2 regions of the Bacillus sp. SRI_025 genome follow, and region 2 is predicted to be linked to the other one. Evidence: riboswitches for the same ligand, from Rfam matches in the RefSeq annotation. Region 2 holds a riboswitch; the other holds the start of a gene.
The links. Region 2 has a riboswitch for glycine ahead of gcvT (glycine cleavage system aminomethyltransferase GcvT). Riboswitches for the same ligand answer to the same signal wherever they lie in the genome.
Positions count from the first base shown of each region.

Region 1: another riboswitch for glycine. It lies ahead of AC20OE_RS04215 (amino acid permease); the one in region 2 lies ahead of gcvT (glycine cleavage system aminomethyltransferase GcvT).

Region 1 covers NZ_JBYEGB010000001.1:822,624-832,225, reverse strand. The annotation lists gene AC20OE_RS04235 (MFS transporter) at 1-628, shown strand, start outside; gene AC20OE_RS04230 (shikimate dehydrogenase) at 670-1,572, opposite strand; gene AC20OE_RS04225 (MFS transporter) at 1,591-2,772, opposite strand; gene AC20OE_RS04220 (LacI family DNA-binding transcriptional regulator) at 3,212-4,231, opposite strand; glycine riboswitch at 4,496-4,575, shown strand; gene AC20OE_RS04215 (amino acid permease) at 4,739-6,085, shown strand; gene AC20OE_RS04210 (DUF3169 family protein) at 6,133-6,813, opposite strand; gene AC20OE_RS04205 (helix-turn-helix transcriptional regulator) at 6,810-7,016, opposite strand; gene AC20OE_RS04200 (NUDIX hydrolase) at 7,188-7,811, shown strand; gene AC20OE_RS04195 (DUF4188 domain-containing protein) at 7,823-8,305, opposite strand; gene AC20OE_RS04190 (PadR family transcriptional regulator) at 8,310-8,861, opposite strand; gene AC20OE_RS04185 (hypothetical protein) at 9,016-9,602, shown strand, end outside.
Region 2 covers NZ_JBYEGB010000002.1:535,903-545,504, forward strand. The annotation lists gene AC20OE_RS07710 (DEAD/DEAH box helicase) at 1-766, opposite strand, end outside; glycine riboswitch at 1,015-1,121, shown strand; glycine riboswitch at 1,125-1,218, shown strand; gene gcvT (glycine cleavage system aminomethyltransferase GcvT) at 1,318-2,415, shown strand; gene gcvPA (aminomethyl-transferring glycine dehydrogenase subunit GcvPA) at 2,432-3,778, shown strand; gene gcvPB (aminomethyl-transferring glycine dehydrogenase subunit GcvPB) at 3,771-5,231, shown strand; gene AC20OE_RS07730 (rhodanese-like domain-containing protein) at 5,276-5,656, opposite strand; gene AC20OE_RS07735 (lipoate--protein ligase family protein) at 5,876-6,712, shown strand; gene mntR (transcriptional regulator MntR) at 6,798-7,232, shown strand; gene AC20OE_RS07745 (patatin-like phospholipase family protein) at 7,337-8,212, shown strand; gene AC20OE_RS07750 (SA1362 family protein) at 8,209-8,604, opposite strand; gene AC20OE_RS07755 (DUF1385 domain-containing protein) at 8,643-9,599, opposite strand.

The sequences.
Region 1 (9,602 bases), on a different contig from region 2:
GGAGCAAGTCCAGGTAACGGAGCATGATGGACTTCCGCGCTTCTCGACAGAGCCTACATTTTGGAGGGAAGGGATCGCACTCATTTTAATCAGCTTTACATCAAATGGGCTGTATGCGCTGCCGCAAATTTGGCTTCCTACGTACGGTGAGGCCATCTTGGGGATGGCATCGGGCAGTGCTGTGAAACTGCTCAGTTACTATAGCATGGGCGGGCTGCTGTCTGTTGTGATGCTTGCGTTTCTGTTGCGCCGTTTTGTCCGTCCGGTCACTGTGCTGTTGATCTATCCAATCATTACACTTGTTTCTATTTGTGTGCTCTTGGTCGTGAAATCCCCAGTGATAGGAACCGTCAATGCTTTTGTATTAGGGTTTTCAACAGCAGGAGTTTTTCAGCTAACGTTAACTGTGATGGCTGAATTCTTCTGGAAAAACAAAGGGACGATGACTGGGATTATCTCCACAGCGGGCGGCGTGTCGGCTATCGTCATCCCGGTCGTAACAGGGTTAATTCAGAGTCACGCGTCCATTTTACAAATCTTTATGTTCGATGCAGTGGTGGCTGTTGCAGCCATTATCGGCGCACTGTATATCCTGTATCGCTACCGTCAAGTTATGGTACATGATTAAAAAAAGACGACCTCCGCTTAGGAAGTCGTCTTTCTTTTGTTTTAGAAACGGTCATTTTCAAAAAGGATTTGTTTTACTTGATCAACTGGCATATCTTCACCAGTAAAGAGTTTGTAAGCAAGTGCACCTTGCCATAACATCATTCCAAGACCGTTAATCGTTTTGGCGCCAGCTTCCTGTGCTTGTGCAAGAAGCTTTGTTTTTTGCGGGTTGTATACGACATCTGTCACGATCAAATCTTTACGAAGTACATCAAGTGTATCATCGATAATGCTGAGCTGATCTAGTGGTTTCATGCCAAGGCTTGTCCCGTTTGCCAGGATCGCACTTTCTGCTACTTCACGACGGAACGCGTCTTTGTCTTCAAGTGGGAAAATGTTTGCTTTGACACCGAAAGATTTCATTTCGTTGTTGATGTAATTTACATTTTCTTCTGCTTGAACGAAGTATTGGTCATTACGAGCAAAAATACTAATTTCACGAATGCCGGACTGTGCAAGCTGAATCGCAATCGGAGTTGCCGCGCCGCCAGAGCCAACAAGTGTGACTTTTTTGCCGGCTAATTCAACGCCATGCTCAATCAAGTTTCTCACATATCCAAGACCATCTGTGTTGTAGCCGATGAGCTTACCATCTTTGTTTACTACAGTGTTACTTGCACGTGTATATCTTGCAGAATCATCTAGTTCGTCTAAGTAATCTAGTACTTTCATTTTGTTCGGCATAGAGACGTTAAATCCAGCTGCACCCATTGCTTTCATACCGTTTACGGCTGCTTCTAGTTCATCATTCCCTACTTCAAATGCGAGGTAAGCATAGTTGATACCTGTTAGTGTATAGCCAAGGTTATGCATACGTGGTGAAAGGCTGTGTCCGATTGGTGTAGCAAGAAGACCGACTAATTTTGTTTTTCCATCAATATTTCGTTCATGTATGTTTGTCATGATTGACATCTCCTTTAGTTATCTAAATAATTTTTTCATGCGTCCAAGAACAAAGACCGCTAGTAATACGCTAATAACCGCAATGATCATATCGAAGAATAACGTCATTTTAATATCGTACGTGCTGACCAGCCCACTTGTAATGAGCGGCACGAGAATAAACGCTGAGCTTGCCGCAATGTTGACATAGGATGAAGCCGTTGCTTTGTTTGTCGGGAACAATTTCATCATGATACTCATCGCAAGCTGGAAGATTCCTGCTGTAAATAGCCCTAAGAAGAAGGTGCTGACAATGACAATGCTGTACGTTTCGATTTGGAAAAGTGAAAGCATTGCAAGGAACGCCCCAATTGGATAAATGATTGCCACCATAATCGGTGAAATGAATTTATCTAAGACGATCGAAAGCAAGAGAACAGATACGAGTGCTCCAATACTAAAATAAGATAGAAGCTGTGTAGCTTGTTCTGTACCAAGTCCGATTAATTTTAACCCGAGCTGTGGAAGCCATGTCTGCCATACGACAAACAATGCAGTCGACGTGAATCCCATAAGTACAACAGCTAAGCCTTCGCCAAGCATTTTTGGTTCTTCCTTCAGCTGGTCTTGTACTGGAAGAGCAGCTTGTGAAGAAACTTGCTTATGGTTCGGGAATGGCATAAAGATTAAGTAAATTCCTACAAGTAAATAAAGAAGCCCTAGTCCAAAGAACGCCCAGCCCCAGAAGATGTCATGTGCCACTAGGTACGCCAAGATAAATGGAAGAACAGTCGCCCCAATGGATACAGACGCTTTTACTAAAACAGAAGCCGAACTTGCCTTTTTCGGAAATGACTCTGTCAAAGCAGGGTAGGTTCCTGAATCAAGCAGTGAGTTGGCAATACCTGCTGAAATCGCAAAGATAAATGCCAGTGTATAACTCGTTGTCGTTGGAATACCGATTAAGAATAATAAGTAAAGAAAATTTCCTGTAATAATGACAGGCTTACGTCCCCAGCTATCGGCTAACCGACCTGAGAAAAAGAGAGCAATGAGTTTACCAATTCCGATCGCCGATACAAGCAAGCTGATTTTCGGAATATCTACATGGTAGCGTTCAGATAAGCTGTCCATGTTGGAAGCTACAATAATATTGATCATGCCAAGCATGAAGTAGTTTAAATACATGCCAAGTGACGATTTAATATAAGGATTTTTCATGTTCCCACTCCTATATTTGAAACCCCTTTAAGGTCAAATTCGTTGTATACCCTTTGTTATTGTTTCCTTCAAAATGAATAATATGAAGCCCATCACAACACCCCTTATTGATGAAAAAATAATGAATATTCATCTGTTCTTCAATCAAGTACATCGTTCTACTAAAATGTAAAAAATAATAACAGCCTTGATTAGGAAGTGAAACTTCATGATTTGATCAGAATCATAAAAAATCACTTTTAACTGTTTTTTGATAGAAATAACGATAGGACTAAATAGGTATAACGATATACTAAAAGAAGCAACGAAATAAATATACTCCTGCATTTTAAATGTGTCAAGTTTATGACTTTGTGATTTAAAAAAAGAAAAATGAAACAAAGAAATAGTTGACTTGTTCAATAAAAAAAGAGAATTGCTGCACACAATTCTCTTTTCATCATGATGGAGAGGTTTCTCTAATATGAAGTTGAGGCTTTAAAATCAATCTCTGCAGCTCTTCATCCTGATCGTTCATTTTATGATATAAAAGGTTCGCTGCTTTTGCCCCGATGGATCGGGGGAATGAAGAAACAGTGGTGAGCGGCGGATGGTACATCTCCGCTTCAGGAACATTATCGAATCCAACCACATCAATATCTTCACCTGGCTGGATGCCCCGTGCTGACAGTGCTTGCATGACTCCAAATGCAACTAAGTCACTAAAACAAAAAATAGCGGTAGGAGGCTCGGGTTGATCCATCACTTGAGCGAGTGCTTCTTTCCCGCCTTCACGAGTAGGTACGATATCAATAATAAGGGAATCATCAATCGTCAGGTTTTCATCGTCATGAGCTCTTTTGAAACCTTTCATCCGCTCAATCCAAGTCGATGAGGTCTTGATGCCGCCTAAGAAGGCGATACGTCGATGCCCCTTCTGAAGAAGATGATGAATGGCCATCCAAGTGCCTTGTTCATAATCAACACCGACATAATCACATTGCACATCTGATAACTCACGATTTGCAAGTACTTTTGGGGTGCGAATTTGATTTAATTGTTTGACGGTTCGAGCAGAGCTTTTCGAAGCTGGGTTTAAAATAATTCCGCCCACTCGGTGCTCTACCATGGTGGAAATGAGCCGCTCCTGTTTGTCGACACTGTCAAAGGTTGTACCAAGTAAAACGGTATAGCCTAGTGATTCAAGCGTGGTTTGCACGCCGATTAAAAATTCCGAAATAAAGGTGTTAGAAATATCTGTGACAATCACACCAACGATATTTGAGCTTTTTGACCGCATGTTGGCAGCTACGCGGTCATATACGTACCCTAAGTCTTCCATGGATTGAAGCACTTTGTTTCGAGTGGCTTCAGAAATTCTAGGATTATTTCGAACAACGAGTGATGCCGTTGAAGTCGAGACACCGGCATGCTTGGCGACTTCCTGTAATGTGACACGCTGTTTGTTCATTTTTTTCATTTATCTTCACCAACTTCAATGGATTGCCTAACTTTGTTCATGATCAAGAGGGATTTCTCCATCAGACGAGCCGAACATCTTTTGGTTTATTATACATGAATTAGGGGGGATTGATGAAGTGAAGACATATGGGTATCACCGTAAATCATAAAAGATTACCATTGACAGCTTTCTGATTGAGGCGTAAAATATAAAATTATTCAGAAATAGCAACATTTTAATTAAATAACGAAGGCTATGATTGCTGTGGGTCACACTATAGCAGGAGCAGCTTCTGGAGAGACCGCATGTATGTGCGGCGCCGAAGGGTTCACAATCTCAGGCAAAAGGACAGAAGAGTACGAAATATTGTATTTGTGATGCATGGATGATGCCGTGTATTACTTTTCTCTATTTTGCTATTCTTTTATGACCGTGAGATTGGAGCGCATCCAATCTCTTTTTTTATGGACTTTTTAAAGAGTTCATTATTTCAGTATAAGATCGTGTCGTAGGAGGGTGTTAGCATTGGCACAACAAGAATTAAAACGAGATTTATCAAACCGTCATGTGCAATTGATTGCCATTGGCGGAACCATTGGAACAGGGCTGTTTTTAGGCTCTGGAAAAGCCATTCAATTGGCAGGTCCATCAATCATTTTTGCTTATTTAATTGTCGGAATGGCCATCTTTTTTGTCATGAGGGCACTTGGAGAATTGCTTTTATCGAAGGCGGGCTATCAGTCATTAACCGATATTGCAGAGGACTATCTCGGCCCGTGGGCATCTTTTGTGACAGGGTGGACATATTGGTTTTGCTGGATTATGACAGCGATGGCGGATGTCATTGCGGTCGGAGTGTATGTGCAGTATTGGTTTGATATCCCGCAATGGATTCCTGCTATCATTTGTTTGTTGATTTTACTAGGATTGAATCTATTAACGGTGAAGCTTTTCGGAGAAATGGAATTTTGGTTTGCACTCATTAAAGTGATTACGATTCTATTACTGATCGGTGTTGGAATTGTTCTTTTAATCATTGGTTTTCAAACCGATGCCGGACCGGTGACAGTAACGAATTTATGGTCTCATGGCGGGTTATTCCCGAATGGTGTCACAGGCTTCTTGCTGTCATTCCAGATGGTGATTTTTGCGTATGTGGGAGTTGAACTGGTTGGCGTATCCGCAGCAGAAACAGCTAATCCGCAAAAAAACATTCCCTCTGCGATTAATAAGATTCCATTAAGAATTCTATTTTTCTATGTGGGTGCGATCTTTGTTTTACTATGTATCAACCCATGGTCTGAGCTCAGTGCATCAGAAAGTCCTTTTGTGAAAACCTTTGGGCTCATTGGGATACCAGTAGCAGCGGGGCTTATCAATTTTGTTGTGTTGACGTCTGCGGCATCAGCTTGTAATAGCGGCATGTTCTCGACAAGCCGTATTCTGTATAATCTCAGTCATCAAAAGCAGGGGCCAGCTTCCTTTGGACGTTTGAACAAGCACGCTGTCCCGAGTAATGCGCTATTTGTTTCAACGATTGTAGTATCGGTCGGTGCACTTTTAAGCAAGCTGATTCCCGAACAAGCCTTTGGGATTGTTACCACGATCAGTGCCATTTGTTTCATTTGGGTATGGAGTATTATTTTAATTTGTCATTTGAAATATAAAAAAACACGGCCTGAACTGCATGCAGCATCTACCTTTAAAGCACCGTTCACACCTTTTGTGAATATTTGCGTTCTTGCGCTCTTTGCAGCCATTCTCGTGATCATGCTCTTCGCAGATGCAACACGTCCTGCGTTGCTATTGACACCGGTATGGTTTGGTTTCTTATTTTTGATTTATACACGAAAGAAACGCCGTGCATCGTAACGGACGGAAAAAGCACAGCCTTTTGACAGAGCTGTGCTTTTTATCATTTAACGATTTCTAATCTTCAACACATAATTTGCATTCAAAATGATCAAAACAATTCCAATCACCATGATCGAGAACAGTTGAGAGTGATTGGCTCCAAGGGAATACACAATCAAAATAAACATGGCACTAGTCAATAGAATATTCATCATTTGATACGTGTGAAACAGTCCGCCAAGCATGACATGCTTTTCCCCTTCGTCTGAAATGGCGAGCAGCTTTTTACTATAATCTTTGTCGGACGGACTTGGCAGATTGCGATTAGGATAGACAAGTGTAAGAACGGATATCGCTACATAAGAACTGATAATGGTGACGATAAATAAAGCAGCATTGACCAGAATCAACCAGAGGGGCTGCTCGGTGACGATGGTTATACCGATGGCAATAATGGACAAAATCGTACTCACCGTATTGGCTAATGTCGAATCAGTAAAGGTCCGATATTGCTTTGCCTCCAGTTCATCTTCCTCATCTCCAGAGACCGAAAGAGACACTCTTTTTTTCATACGTGAAATCCCTGAAAAACAATAAATAATCAATAAAATTGTCACTCCACTGATAACAAGAGTCGCTTCAAATGCAATATCAATAAGTGTCATCTCAAATTCGGCTGCCAGCAGACAGTAAGCACCGAGAAAGCCAAGGAGAGCACCTAAGAGCATTTTGTATACAGTTTTCATGATAGTTCATCCTCCTCGAATAGAAAAATACGTTCAATGGGTTCCTGAAAAATTCGTGAAAGCTTAACAGCGAGCAAGAGAGACGGCATTAATTCATCACGTTCCATTAAGCTGATGGTTTGACGAGAGACCTTTGCACGTTTCGCAAGCTCAGTTTGGTTTAAACCATCACGCGCACGAAGCTCTTTTAACCGATTTTTCATTCTGTCACCTCAAGTTTTAATTGAAATCTTTCCTTGATTGTAAAGCATTATATTCAATTTGACAAGTAAAGTTGTCAAATTGATAAAAATAATTGTCAGAAAGATCATCTTTATTGAAAAGGTGAACCATGATACGCTAAAGGAAAGAGAAACAGAAAACAGGTGATGGCCGTGTTCATTGATCAATTAAAAAATGACTTACATCAATCACAACCGTTGTTCATTGGAGAAGAGACAGCGTTCAAAGCAGCAGTCCTGATCCCTTTAGTACAAGTAAATGGAGAATGGCATATATTATTTGAGGTACGATCGCTCACCATGAGAAAACAGCCGGGTGATATTAGTTTTCCTGGGGGCAAGCTCGACGGCAGCGAAACAGCACAGGAGGCTGCACTGCGAGAAACACATGAAGAGCTGGGCATTCCGCCAGAATCGGTCGATATCCTTGGACAGCTCAGTCCTTATATCGCTTCTCCATCCTTCGTCGTATACCCATATGTCGGTATCATTGATGAGCAAAAAGTGAAACACTCCTATAATCAAGAAGAAGTAGAAGAGACCTTTACCGTGCCTCTATCATGGCTCAGCCAATATGAGCCGTACCTACATCATGTATCCGTTCAGCCAACACCAGGAGAGGACTTCCCTTATGAAAAAATCATGAATGGTGAAAAATACAGCTGGGGGAGCCGGTCGATTGAGGAATGGTTTTATGATTATGAAAACTACACCATATGGGGATTAACAGCCCGCATATTAAAGCATTTTGTATCTGTTGCAAAAAGAAATTCCTAGAGAATCGCTCTCTAGGAATTTGTTGTATTCAGCCGTTCCTTCGCTGTTTGTTTTCCTTTATCAATTGGAATAGGCGCTCTCGCTTGGCTCAGTCCGTAGGAAGGCATGTTCACGTAGATGGATTCATACGAGCCGGCTTGAATTTGGTATGTTTCATGATAGATGCCCACCGCATCATTATTTCGTGCCATTTGGTTAAATCTTTTCCAAGCAGCCAAATGCTTCTCCATCTTGGCATAGGCAAGGAGGTCATCTGTTGATTTCCAATATTGAATCATCGCTGTCGTGCGTAATCCAAAGTAATTTTCTGTCCCAAGAAACCCTAGCTCCTCTTGATGGGTATACAGCTCCTTGATCATGCCAGGCATCGACATGAACACAGGCATCCATTGATGAATGGCCCAGCGTTTGTTGATCCTCATTCCGATAATGAACACCACAATCGAATCAGAATTGTCCGTTGTAAATCTGCCAGCACGTATGTCTTTTTTCATTCATTTACCCTTCCTTCTTCATCGAATGGAATGTCTCCACGCACCAATCAATTCCAGCTTGAGCCACTCTTTTCCCATAATCTAAAGTAAACAGCCAATACTTTGCATCCGCTTCATCTGGGTAAAGCTCTTGAATGTTTTGTTCAATCGCAACATATGTCTCATAACGAATACGGAGCTGCCTCTCATAATCCTGTAAAAGCGCTAGTTTTTTCTCAAACGAAAGATATTGACCGAAGAATAACTTTAATAACACCTCATTACGCTCTGTTGGTAACTGATCGAGCGGCTGCGCCAGCCATTCTCTTAACGTGTCCAGTCCTTTTTCAGTCAAATGATATTCCCGCTTGTCTGAGCGACCAGAGCTAGCAGCAGGTGAAACCTCCGCAAGGCCTTCCTCGACTATTAACTTTAAAGCTGGATAAATTTGTCCATAACTGATTTTCCAAAAATGATGCAAACTCCTATCAATTAATTGCTTCACTTCGTATCCTGACTTACAATCTGTCGTTAAAATACCTAAAATCGCATACGTCGTATCATTGTATTTTTTCATATCAACACACCTATCTAAAAGATATATCATTTAGATATATAATAAATGATGTGAAGTGGCAGATACAAGGGGTTGTTGAAAAATAAATTCGATAAAGGAGGTGACTCACTCATATATTGATAGAAAAAATGAAATTCTGTCGGTGGAGGTATGTATGAATAGATCGAAAATCTGGATCGTGGCAATTCTAGCGGTACTAATCATGGGTGCTGTCAGCTGGATAGCATATCAAACAAATACAAAAAAGAGTGTATTGAATCAATCTTACGCCTTTGCATATAAGACCAAGAATCATGTGAACTGGTTCAAAGTAACGGAGAAAAAAGGGAAAGTAACAGGTCATCTGAATGAAACCATTTTGGAGGAAAACCCAAAAAGGCATTTTGATCCTAATCTATTTATCAACAAATATAAATTAACCGGCAAAACGATTGAAAACGGTTACGAATTTCAAGTAAAGCAAGGGAAAGAGACGGTCACATATGAAGTTCACCTTGCTGAAAAAGATCTTTCTGTGAAAAAACAAGGTGAAAAACAAAGCATCACATACAAAGCAGTTGATCAAACAAAACTACGTGCTGTTCAAAAGGACATTCATGACCGATATGAAGAACTGATGGAGGACACTGAAAATAGATTTCATGATTATGTAAGAAACTTCATTAAGAAAGTAACGGGCGCTTATGGTTATCTGTATACGGCAGAGGATGGTTCATACCAGCTATTTCTAAAAGTAAAACG
Region 2 (9,602 bases):
CTTTATTGACGAGCTGTTTTAATCGGTCATGGTCTTCAAGCTGCAAGTCCTTTTTGGCAAAGATATCTTTAAATTGATGTTCATTTCCTAGGTGGCCCGGCTTCAGAAGGGAAACGAGATTAAATATTTCTCCGATCCGGTTTTGAATAGGTGTCGCTGTCAGCAGCAGACAGAACTTCTTATTCAGGTTTCTCACAAATTCATAGTTTTTCGTTTTATTGTTTTTCAGTTTGTGTGCTTCATCGATAATGACCATATCGTAGGCAATCGATAAAATCGTGTCTCGATGCGGCTGTCTTTTGGCTGTGTCAATGGAAGAAACGACAACGTCGCACTGCTCCCACACATAGCTCTTTTTTTGTTCAACAGCATCAATATAAAATTTCGTCCGCAGCTCCTGTACCCACTGAGATACAAGGGAGGCGGGGACAAGAATAAGAATTTTTTTGGCAAGTCCACGAATCATGTATTCTTTGATAATGAGTCCTGCTTCTACGGTTTTACCCAGTCCCACTTCATCTGCTAGAATGGCTTTCCCATTCATTTCTTCTACGACTCTTCTGGCTACTTCGAGCTGGTGCTGTAAAGGTGTGAATGCAGGCAGGTGCGCAGGAGCTTGCAGCCCCTCGAATGAATCAATGGCTGTGACTTTTTGAACCTGCGTCGCTAATCGATACATATCCCAGTTCGCCCAGGGGCCGTCTGATGAAAGCCGCTGCTGAAATTCATTTGCCCATTCCTGATCAAAAATCGTTTGAATATTCAATGTGGTCGCCTGCCTTTCTAGTAGGATCTGATAAATTGTTCTGTTTTTAAACGCTTCATTTTTTAAGAGGTCTCTAAAAGACTAGATATATGAATAAAAGCGAACGATATCGAAAGGTTATTTTAAAAATGTTAATGATTTTTCTGTTGCTCTCCATCCATTTCTAATGGTAGGATGTTGATAAGTGATCTAGAAAATAAGTCACCCATTTTGATAGTATGTCCAATAAATGTGAAAAATATGAGCGGATGATGGTATGGGGAGAGACTTGGCGGTTATTTTGCACTGGCAGGCGCCGAAGGAGCAAGCTGAATGATTCAGTGAATCTCTCAGGCAAAAGTACTCTTACCGGACGCAACTCTGGAGAGTGTTTGCTGATCGTTTTAGCAAACCACCAAAGGGGAAAACGCACAATGATGTTGTGCTGTAAACTTTCAGGTGCAAGGACAGAGACTTCTTTTTGATAAAAGGGAGCGCTCTGTCCTTTTTTGCTGTGATTTTTTTCTGAAAATTCAGCTTGCATTTGCACTAAAAAAAGGGGGAAACGATTGATGTTGAAACGAACACCGCTTTTTCATGCGTATGAAACGTTTGGCGCAAAAACCATTGACTTCGGGGGCTGGGAATTACCTGTCCAATTTTCTTCCATTAAAGAAGAACATGAAGCTGTTCGAACAAAAGCAGGGCTTTTTGATGTGTCTCACATGGGTGAGGTGGACGTCAAAGGTCAAGATGCCCTTCCTTTTTTACAAAGGTTATTAACCAATGATGTGTCTAAGCTGACAGACGGTAAGGCACTATATACAGCCATGTGTTATGAAGATGGCGGAACGGTAGATGACCTGCTCGTCTACCAAAAAGAAAAGAACCACTATTTACTTGTCATCAACGCATCAAATATCGATAAAGACGTGGATTGGCTTTTGAAGCACCAAGAGAAGGATGACGTATTGATCAAAAATATATCTGATCAAACCGCCTTGCTAGCGCTTCAAGGACCTCTTGCTGCTGACATCATCAAAGAGGTGGCGGATGAAGAGGTGACATCGCTTAAACCTTTTACGTTTTTATCAAAAGCTGAGGTCGCAAATAAAGAAGTGCTCGTTTCTAGAACAGGTTACACAGGGGAAGATGGCTTTGAAATCTACTGCCAGTCAGAAGATGCGGTCCACCTTTGGTCCGCTTTATTAGAAGCGGGGCAGCCAAAAGGATTAATACCGTGCGGACTCGGTGCACGTGATACCTTGAGATTTGAAGCAAGGCTTCCGCTTTATGGCCAGGAGCTGACAAAGGATATTTCTCCATTAGAAGGCGGAATTGGTTTTGCTGTCAAAACGGATAAAGAAGCTGATTTTATCGGAAAAGCAGCACTTAAAAAACAAAAAGAAGAGGGACTGAAGCGAAAGCTTGTCGGCATTGAAATGATTGAAAAAGGGATTCCGCGTACAGATTATCCAGTCTTTTCAGGAGAAAAGCAGGTTGGGTTTGTCACAACGGGCACTCAATCCCCAACATTAAAGAAAAATGTCGGGCTTGCTTTGATCGAAACCTCAGAAGCGGAGCTTGGGGCAGAGGTGGAAGTACAGGTTCGCAAAAAGCGTCTAAAAGCCAAAATCGTCACAACACCATTTTATAAAAGAACCAAATAACGAGGGGGAATAGAGGATGAAGCACAGATATTTGCCGCAAACAGAGCAAGATCAGAAAGAAATGCTGGATGTCATCGGCGTTCAGTCGATTGATGAGCTTTTTTCAGATATCCCAGAGAAGGTGAGATTCAAAGGAGCATACAACATCAAAGAAGCCGCATCTGAAACAGCGCTTGTCAGGGAATTATCCCGGCTAGCTGCAAAGAATAAGGATACAGTTTCCTATGCATCGTTTCTTGGTGCTGGTGTATATGATCATTACCAGCCTGTCATTGTCGATCATGTTATCTCACGCTCTGAATTTTATACAGCGTATACACCTTATCAGCCGGAGATTTCACAAGGTGAATTGCAAGCGATCTTTGAATTTCAAACAATGATTGCTGAGCTGACTGGTATGGATCTAGCCAATTCCTCAATGTATGATGGCGGGACGGCACTAGCAGAAGCGGCAATGCTTGCTGCGGGACACACAAAGAAGAAAAAAGTGGTGGTTTCTGAAACGGTTCACCCTGAATCAAGAGCGGTGCTGAAAACATACGCCAAAGGACAAAACATTGAAGTTGTTGAAGTGCCTGCGAAAAAAGGGCAGACAGATTTAGCTGCACTGGAAAAGGCCGTCTGCGATGATACAGCAGCAGTTCTCGTGCAATATCCAAACTTTTTTGGTGTCGTCGAGCCGTTAAAAGACATTGAACCCATTGCACATAAAGGAAAAAGCCTGTTCATTGTCTCTAGCAATCCCCTCGCACTCGGGCTATTGACGCCGCCTGGTAAACTTGGGGCAGACATTGTCGTTGGTGATGCGCAGCCGTTCGGTATCCCGGCGGCATTTGGCGGACCTCACTGCGGATATTTTGCTGTGACGAAAAAGTTGATGAGAAAAGTGCCAGGTCGTTTAGTCGGGCAGACAGAAGATGAAAATGGTGTTCGTGGATTTGTCCTGACTCTTCAAGCGCGTGAGCAGCACATTCGAAGAGATAAAGCGACGTCAAATATTTGCTCGAACCAAGCATTAAATGCGCTAGCTGCTTCTGTTGCCATGACGGCACTAGGGAAAACAGGCATAAAAGACATCGCCTATCAAAACGTGCAAAAAGCCCATTATGCCAAGACGCAGGCAGAAAAATATGGACTGCAGGCGGATGTAGAAGGGGCTCATTTTAATGAATTTGTGATCAAGTTACAGGAGCCTGTGAAAGAAGCCAATAAACGATTGCTTGAAAAAGGAATCATCGGCGGCTACGACTTAGGGCTAGACTACCCAGAGCTTGAGCAGCACATGCTTGTAGCCGTGACAGAGCTGAGAACAAAAGAAGAAATTGATACGTTTATCAAGGAATTGGGGGATCGCCATGAATAAACAAGATCAGCCGCTTATTTTTGAATTATCTAAAGAAGGAAGAATTGGGTACAGCCTGCCTGATTTAGATGTACCTGAACAGGAGATCCCGTCTTTATTTGATAAGACGTACATCCGTGATGAGGATGCTGAGCTCCCTGAAGTATCTGAGCTTGATATTATGCGTCATTATACAGCATTATCAAGACGCAATCATGGGGTCGATTCTGGATTTTATCCTCTTGGCTCTTGTACGATGAAATATAATCCAAAGATTAATGAAAAGGTTGCACGCCTTGCAGGTTTCTCGCAGGTCCATCCACTACAGGAGGCAGACACTGTACAAGGTGCATTGGAATTACTATACGATCTAGGTGAACATCTTGAAGAAATTACGGGGATGGACGCTGTGACATTACAGCCTGCGGCAGGAGCACATGGCGAGTGGACGGGACTCATGATGATCCGTGCGTACCATGAAGCAAGAGGAGATCATCAGCGTACAAAAGTCATTGTGCCTGATTCTGCTCATGGAACGAACCCGGCATCTGCGACAGTCGCTGGATTTGAAACCATTACTGTCGCATCTGATGAAAACGGGCTTGTTGATTTAGAAGATTTACGCCGCGTTGTTAATGAAGAAACAGCTGCTTTAATGCTTACAAACCCGAATACACTTGGCCTCTTTGAAGAAAACATTTTAGAAATGGCTGAAATCGTTCATGGAGCTGGCGGTAAACTTTATTATGACGGAGCCAACTTGAATGCGGTTTTAAGTAGAGCAAGACCAGGAGATATGGGATTTGATGTTGTCCACTTAAATCTTCATAAAACCTTTACAGGCCCACACGGAGGCGGAGGTCCTGGTTCAGGTCCAGTTGGCGTTAAAAAAGATTTAATTCCGTATTTGCCAAAGCCGGTGCTTGTAAAGAAGGAAGGTCGTTTTTACTTTGAATATGACCGTCCGGAATCAATCGGGCGCGTGAAGCCATTCTATGGCAACTTTGGCATTAACGTCAGAGCCTATGCGTACATCCGCTCTATGGGGCCAGACGGCTTAAAGGCTGTAACCGATAATGCCGTGTTAAATGCGAACTATATGATGCGCCGCTTAAGTGCTCATTATGATTTGCCGTTTGATCGTCACTGTAAGCATGAATTTGTCCTTTCAGGTAAACGTCAGAAAAAATTAGGTGTGCGGACACTGGATATTGCCAAACGATTACTTGATTTCGGCTACCATCCGCCAACGATCTACTTCCCGCTCAATGTAGAGGAATGTATCATGATTGAACCGACCGAAACAGAATCAAAAGAAACACTTGATGCATTCATCGAAGCAATGATTCAAATTGCGAAAGAAGCAGAAGAGAATCCTGAAGTGGTGCAGGAAGCGCCGCATACAACCGTCGTGAAACGTATGGACGAAACAAAGGCCGCTCGGAATCCCGTTCTCGTTTTTGAAAGAAAATAAAGAAAAAAGACTCAGGGGGAATCATGCTCCCAGAGTCTTTTTTGTTAGTTCTTCGTTTTAATGCGGCCGCCCCATTTTTTAAAGCCGCCTTTTAAATTATAAATCTCACGGCAGCCATTTTTACGTAAAGTTTGGGCTGCTTTTCCGCTTCTAAAGTTATTTTGGCAATAGAGGTAAACAGGCTTGTCAGGACGTATTTCATTTTTGCGCTGCTTTAGTTGGGAAAGAGGGATATTTCTTGCCCCTAAAATATGTCCGCCTTCAAACTCATTTGGCTCTCTCACATCAATGAGCTGGGCTTTGCGGTAACCTTTAATAAATTCTGCTTCCGTCAGCGTTTTCATAATGCGCTGCTGATAAATGTAGCTGCCGATGGAATAAAGAACAAAAAGTCCACAAAGTGAGAGGACGATATAGTTGAACATTGACAATACAACTCGACTCCTTCTTGAGCATCAGCACAGTAGCCTGTCTGATGGTACGTTTTAGACAAATACTATTATAGTAAAGCATAAGAAACTTGTCATCATAAATGGTAAGAATTATTTTCAATTCCGTTCCTATTTGATAGACTGATGAAGAGAGAAAACCGGTGGTCACCACCATCATCTAACATTGACTACGTAAAAGAGAAGGGATTTTATATGCAAAAAGAGAAATGGTGTTTCATTGATTCAGGAAACCAAGACCCTGCCTTTAACATGGCAATGGACGAAGCCTTGCTTTATTGGCATAGTGAGAAGCTCATTCCGCCTGTTATCCGCTTTTATGGATGGGATCCGGCGACATTATCTGTTGGGTATTTTCAGAACGTTGAAAAAGAAATCAACCTAGAAGCTGTCAAGCGCTATGGTCTTGGATTTGTCCGCAGACCAACCGGAGGACGAGGAGTACTACATGACCAGGAGCTGACCTACAGCGTGATTGTGTCAGAGGAACATCCAGAAATGCCAGCAACGGTGACAGAGGCGTACCGCGTCATTTCAGAAGGCATTTTAGAAGGATTTAAAGAGCTGGGACTCGATGCGTATTTTGCCATTCCTCGTACAGATAAAGAAAAGGAAAGCTTAAAGAATCCAAGATCTTCTGTATGCTTTGATGCCCCTTCTTGGTACGAGCTTGTTGTAGAAGGCAGAAAGGTAGCGGGCAGTGCTCAGACGAGACAAAAAGGTGTCATCCTCCAGCATGGATCTATTTTAATTGACCTTGATGAGGATAAATTATTCGATTTGTTCCTTTATCCTAACGACCGGGTAAGAGAGCGGATGCAGCGAAGCTTTAAAAACAAAGCGGTTGCCATCAATGAAATCTCAGACCGAACTTGTACGATAGACGATGCGCGTGTTGCGTTTAAAAGAGGATTTGAAAAAGGATTAAATATTGAGCTTGAACCTTATGAGCTGACAGATGAAGAATTAGCGTTTGTCCATCATCTCGCCAAAACGAAATATGCCTCAGATGATTGGAATTACAAGCGTTAAGACGATGGACACTCCTTGTTTTTTAATGAACGATGGTGTAGAATTGGGTTGATTATTAAGTAAAGGTGCATTATGGAGGGGTTTTATGACTACACCTAGTATGGAAGATTACATTGAACAAATTTATATGCTGATAGAAGAAAAAGGATATGCCAGAGTCTCTGATATTGCAGAAGCACTCGCTGTCCATCCCTCCTCTGTAACAAAAATGGTTCAGAAGCTAGATAAAGATGAATACCTCATTTATGAGAAGTATCGTGGTCTAATTTTAACCCCGAAAGGCAAAAAAATTGGAAAACGTCTCGTATACAGACATGAACTGCTGGAGCAATTTTTAAGAATCATTGGTGTAGATGAAGAGAAAATTTATGATGATGTAGAAGGCATTGAACATCATCTCAGCTGGAACAGCATTGACCGCATCGGCGATCTCGTTCAATTTTTTGAAGAAAACGATGAGCGATCTGTTCAGCTGAAAGCGATTCAAAAGAAAAACGAACAAACAAATCAAGAATCTTAATCAAAAAGGACACCCTTAGCATGGGTGTCCTTTTTGATTAAAGTTCTAATTGAAAGCAAATGCTCCTACACTATTATTAGCGTGAAATCAAAGGGGGCTCCTTGATGAAGATAGATGGTGTGTTCTCAGGTGGAGGCATTAAGGGGGCAGCGCTTGCTGGTGCCTATGAAGCGCTTGAAGCGAGAGGATTTCAATTTGTCCGTCTTGCTGGTACAAGTGCTGGAGCAATCATTGCTTCACTCATCGCAGCAGGTTTTACAAGCCAGGAAATTCGGGAGCTTTTAGATGAAATGGATGAGCATCAATTGCTTGATAGAAGATGTCAATTCATCCCGTTCAAAATGCTTAGGTGGGTATCCATTTACTGGCGTCTTGGTCTTTATAAAGGAGACCGGCTGGAAAAATGGCTGACTGATGTGCTAAAACGAAAAGGGGTCACCGTGTTTGGAGACCTCAAAAAAGATTCGCTGAAAATTGTTGCGTCCGATTTAACGAATGGAAAAATCCTCGTACTGCCAGACGACCTTCCTTCATATGGCTTGAATCCAGAGCGGTTTTCCGTGGCGAGGGCCATTCGAATGAGCTGCAGCCTGCCGTATTTTTTCGAACCTGTCAAACTGAAGTCTTCAAAAGGCATTTGTACCATTGTAGATGGAGGAGTGCTTAGCAACTTTCCAATTTGGCTGTTTGCAGAAGAGAAAAAAAGACCGTTCGTCGGTGTCACATTAACGCCAAACGAAAAAGAACGCCCACAACACTCCATCCGCAATGCGTTTGAACTGTTTGGCGCTCTTTTTGAAACGATGCGTGGTGCTCATGACGAAAGACATATCGCCACAAAACACGAACGTCATATTATTTTTATTCCTGTAGAACACGTCATTGCCACTGATTTTCAACTCATGACAGAAAAGAAAAAGGCGCTCGTCGATCTAGGTAGACAGAAGGCCGAGCAATTTTTAAAAAGCTGGACATTTTAAAATAAGGCGCGATTCTTCTTTTTGTTTTTCTTGCCTTCAATCACAGTCAAATGTGTTTGGCTTTTCTTTTTGAGAAGGACGGGCTTAGACTTGTGGTCAGTCGGCACGCTTCGCAAATGAGTGACCCGATTTTTCATCTGGCTTTTCGTTTTTGGTTTAGGCTGCTGGTAGCGACGTTTTGATTGTTTGACTGCTTTGCGATAAAGATTGCCTTCTGTTCCAGTTCTTCGATTCATCAGCCATCTAAATAGGAAAAATAGGGCCGCTCCAATGATCACAACAGACAGCAGCATTGTAAAAAGTCTGCCTGGGTTCGTTGTGAGTAAGTACACAAATCCCAAAACACCTAAAGCGAAAATAATGGTAAAAGCAGGATGTACTCGGCGATTCATAACTGTCCACCTCCGAAGGAATTTACCGGATTTATAAGTTAGATCACTTGATGAGCAGAATCTGACGCTTGTTTTAGAGATGCTTCCTCTAAACGAAGAAGTTCATTAAAACTTGCAATGGCTACCTCGACTTGATCGTCAGAAGGTTCTTTTGTTGTAAGCAATTGCAGCCAAAGGCCAGGATAGCCAAGCACTTTAAGTACAGGCACTTCTCGGAGTTTGTTCGTGAGCTGAAGCACTTCAAATGAAATGCCCAGAACAACCGGAATGAGCGCCAAGCGGTTCAGAACTCTCACCCATAAAGGATCTGTCGGTACGAGTAAATAGACGAACATTCCAACAATGACAGTGAATAAAATAAAGCTGCTGCCGCATCGATAATGCAGACGGGATTGCTTTTGGACATTTTCCACTGTGATGTCAAGGTTCTGTTCATAGCAGTTTATGACTTTATGTTCTGCCCCATGATATTGAAATACTCTTTTAATTAAAGGGGTCATGGAAATAAAGTAAATATAGCCTAATAAAAGGACCAATTTAAAGAATGTTTCCACTGCGATTTGTGCGAAATTCCCTGAAAAGATGGGACGCACAAGCTCTGCTAAAAAGACAGGTACCAGGGTAAAGACAAATTTACTAAAGAGAAGAGAGAGAACTCCGATCACAGCAATGCCGAAAATCATGGATAATTTCGAGCCTTTTTGTTCTTTTTCAAGAGTATGATCTTCAGAAGGATCTAAGTCATATCGCTCACTGGAGAAGTTTAAGTGCTTACTGCCGTTTGCGCTTGCTTCAACAAGTGCAGCAACACCCCTGACAAAGGGGATTTTCTTGAGAAAGGCGGTTCGTTTATTGGAGGTCCGGGGAAGCTTCAAAAACTCAATGGACTGGTCCTTTCGCCGAATCGCTGTCACATAGTTCTTCTTACCTCCGAACATGACACCTTCGACAACTGCCTGCCCTCCATAAGCTGGAGGTTTTGTTTGATTGGACATATT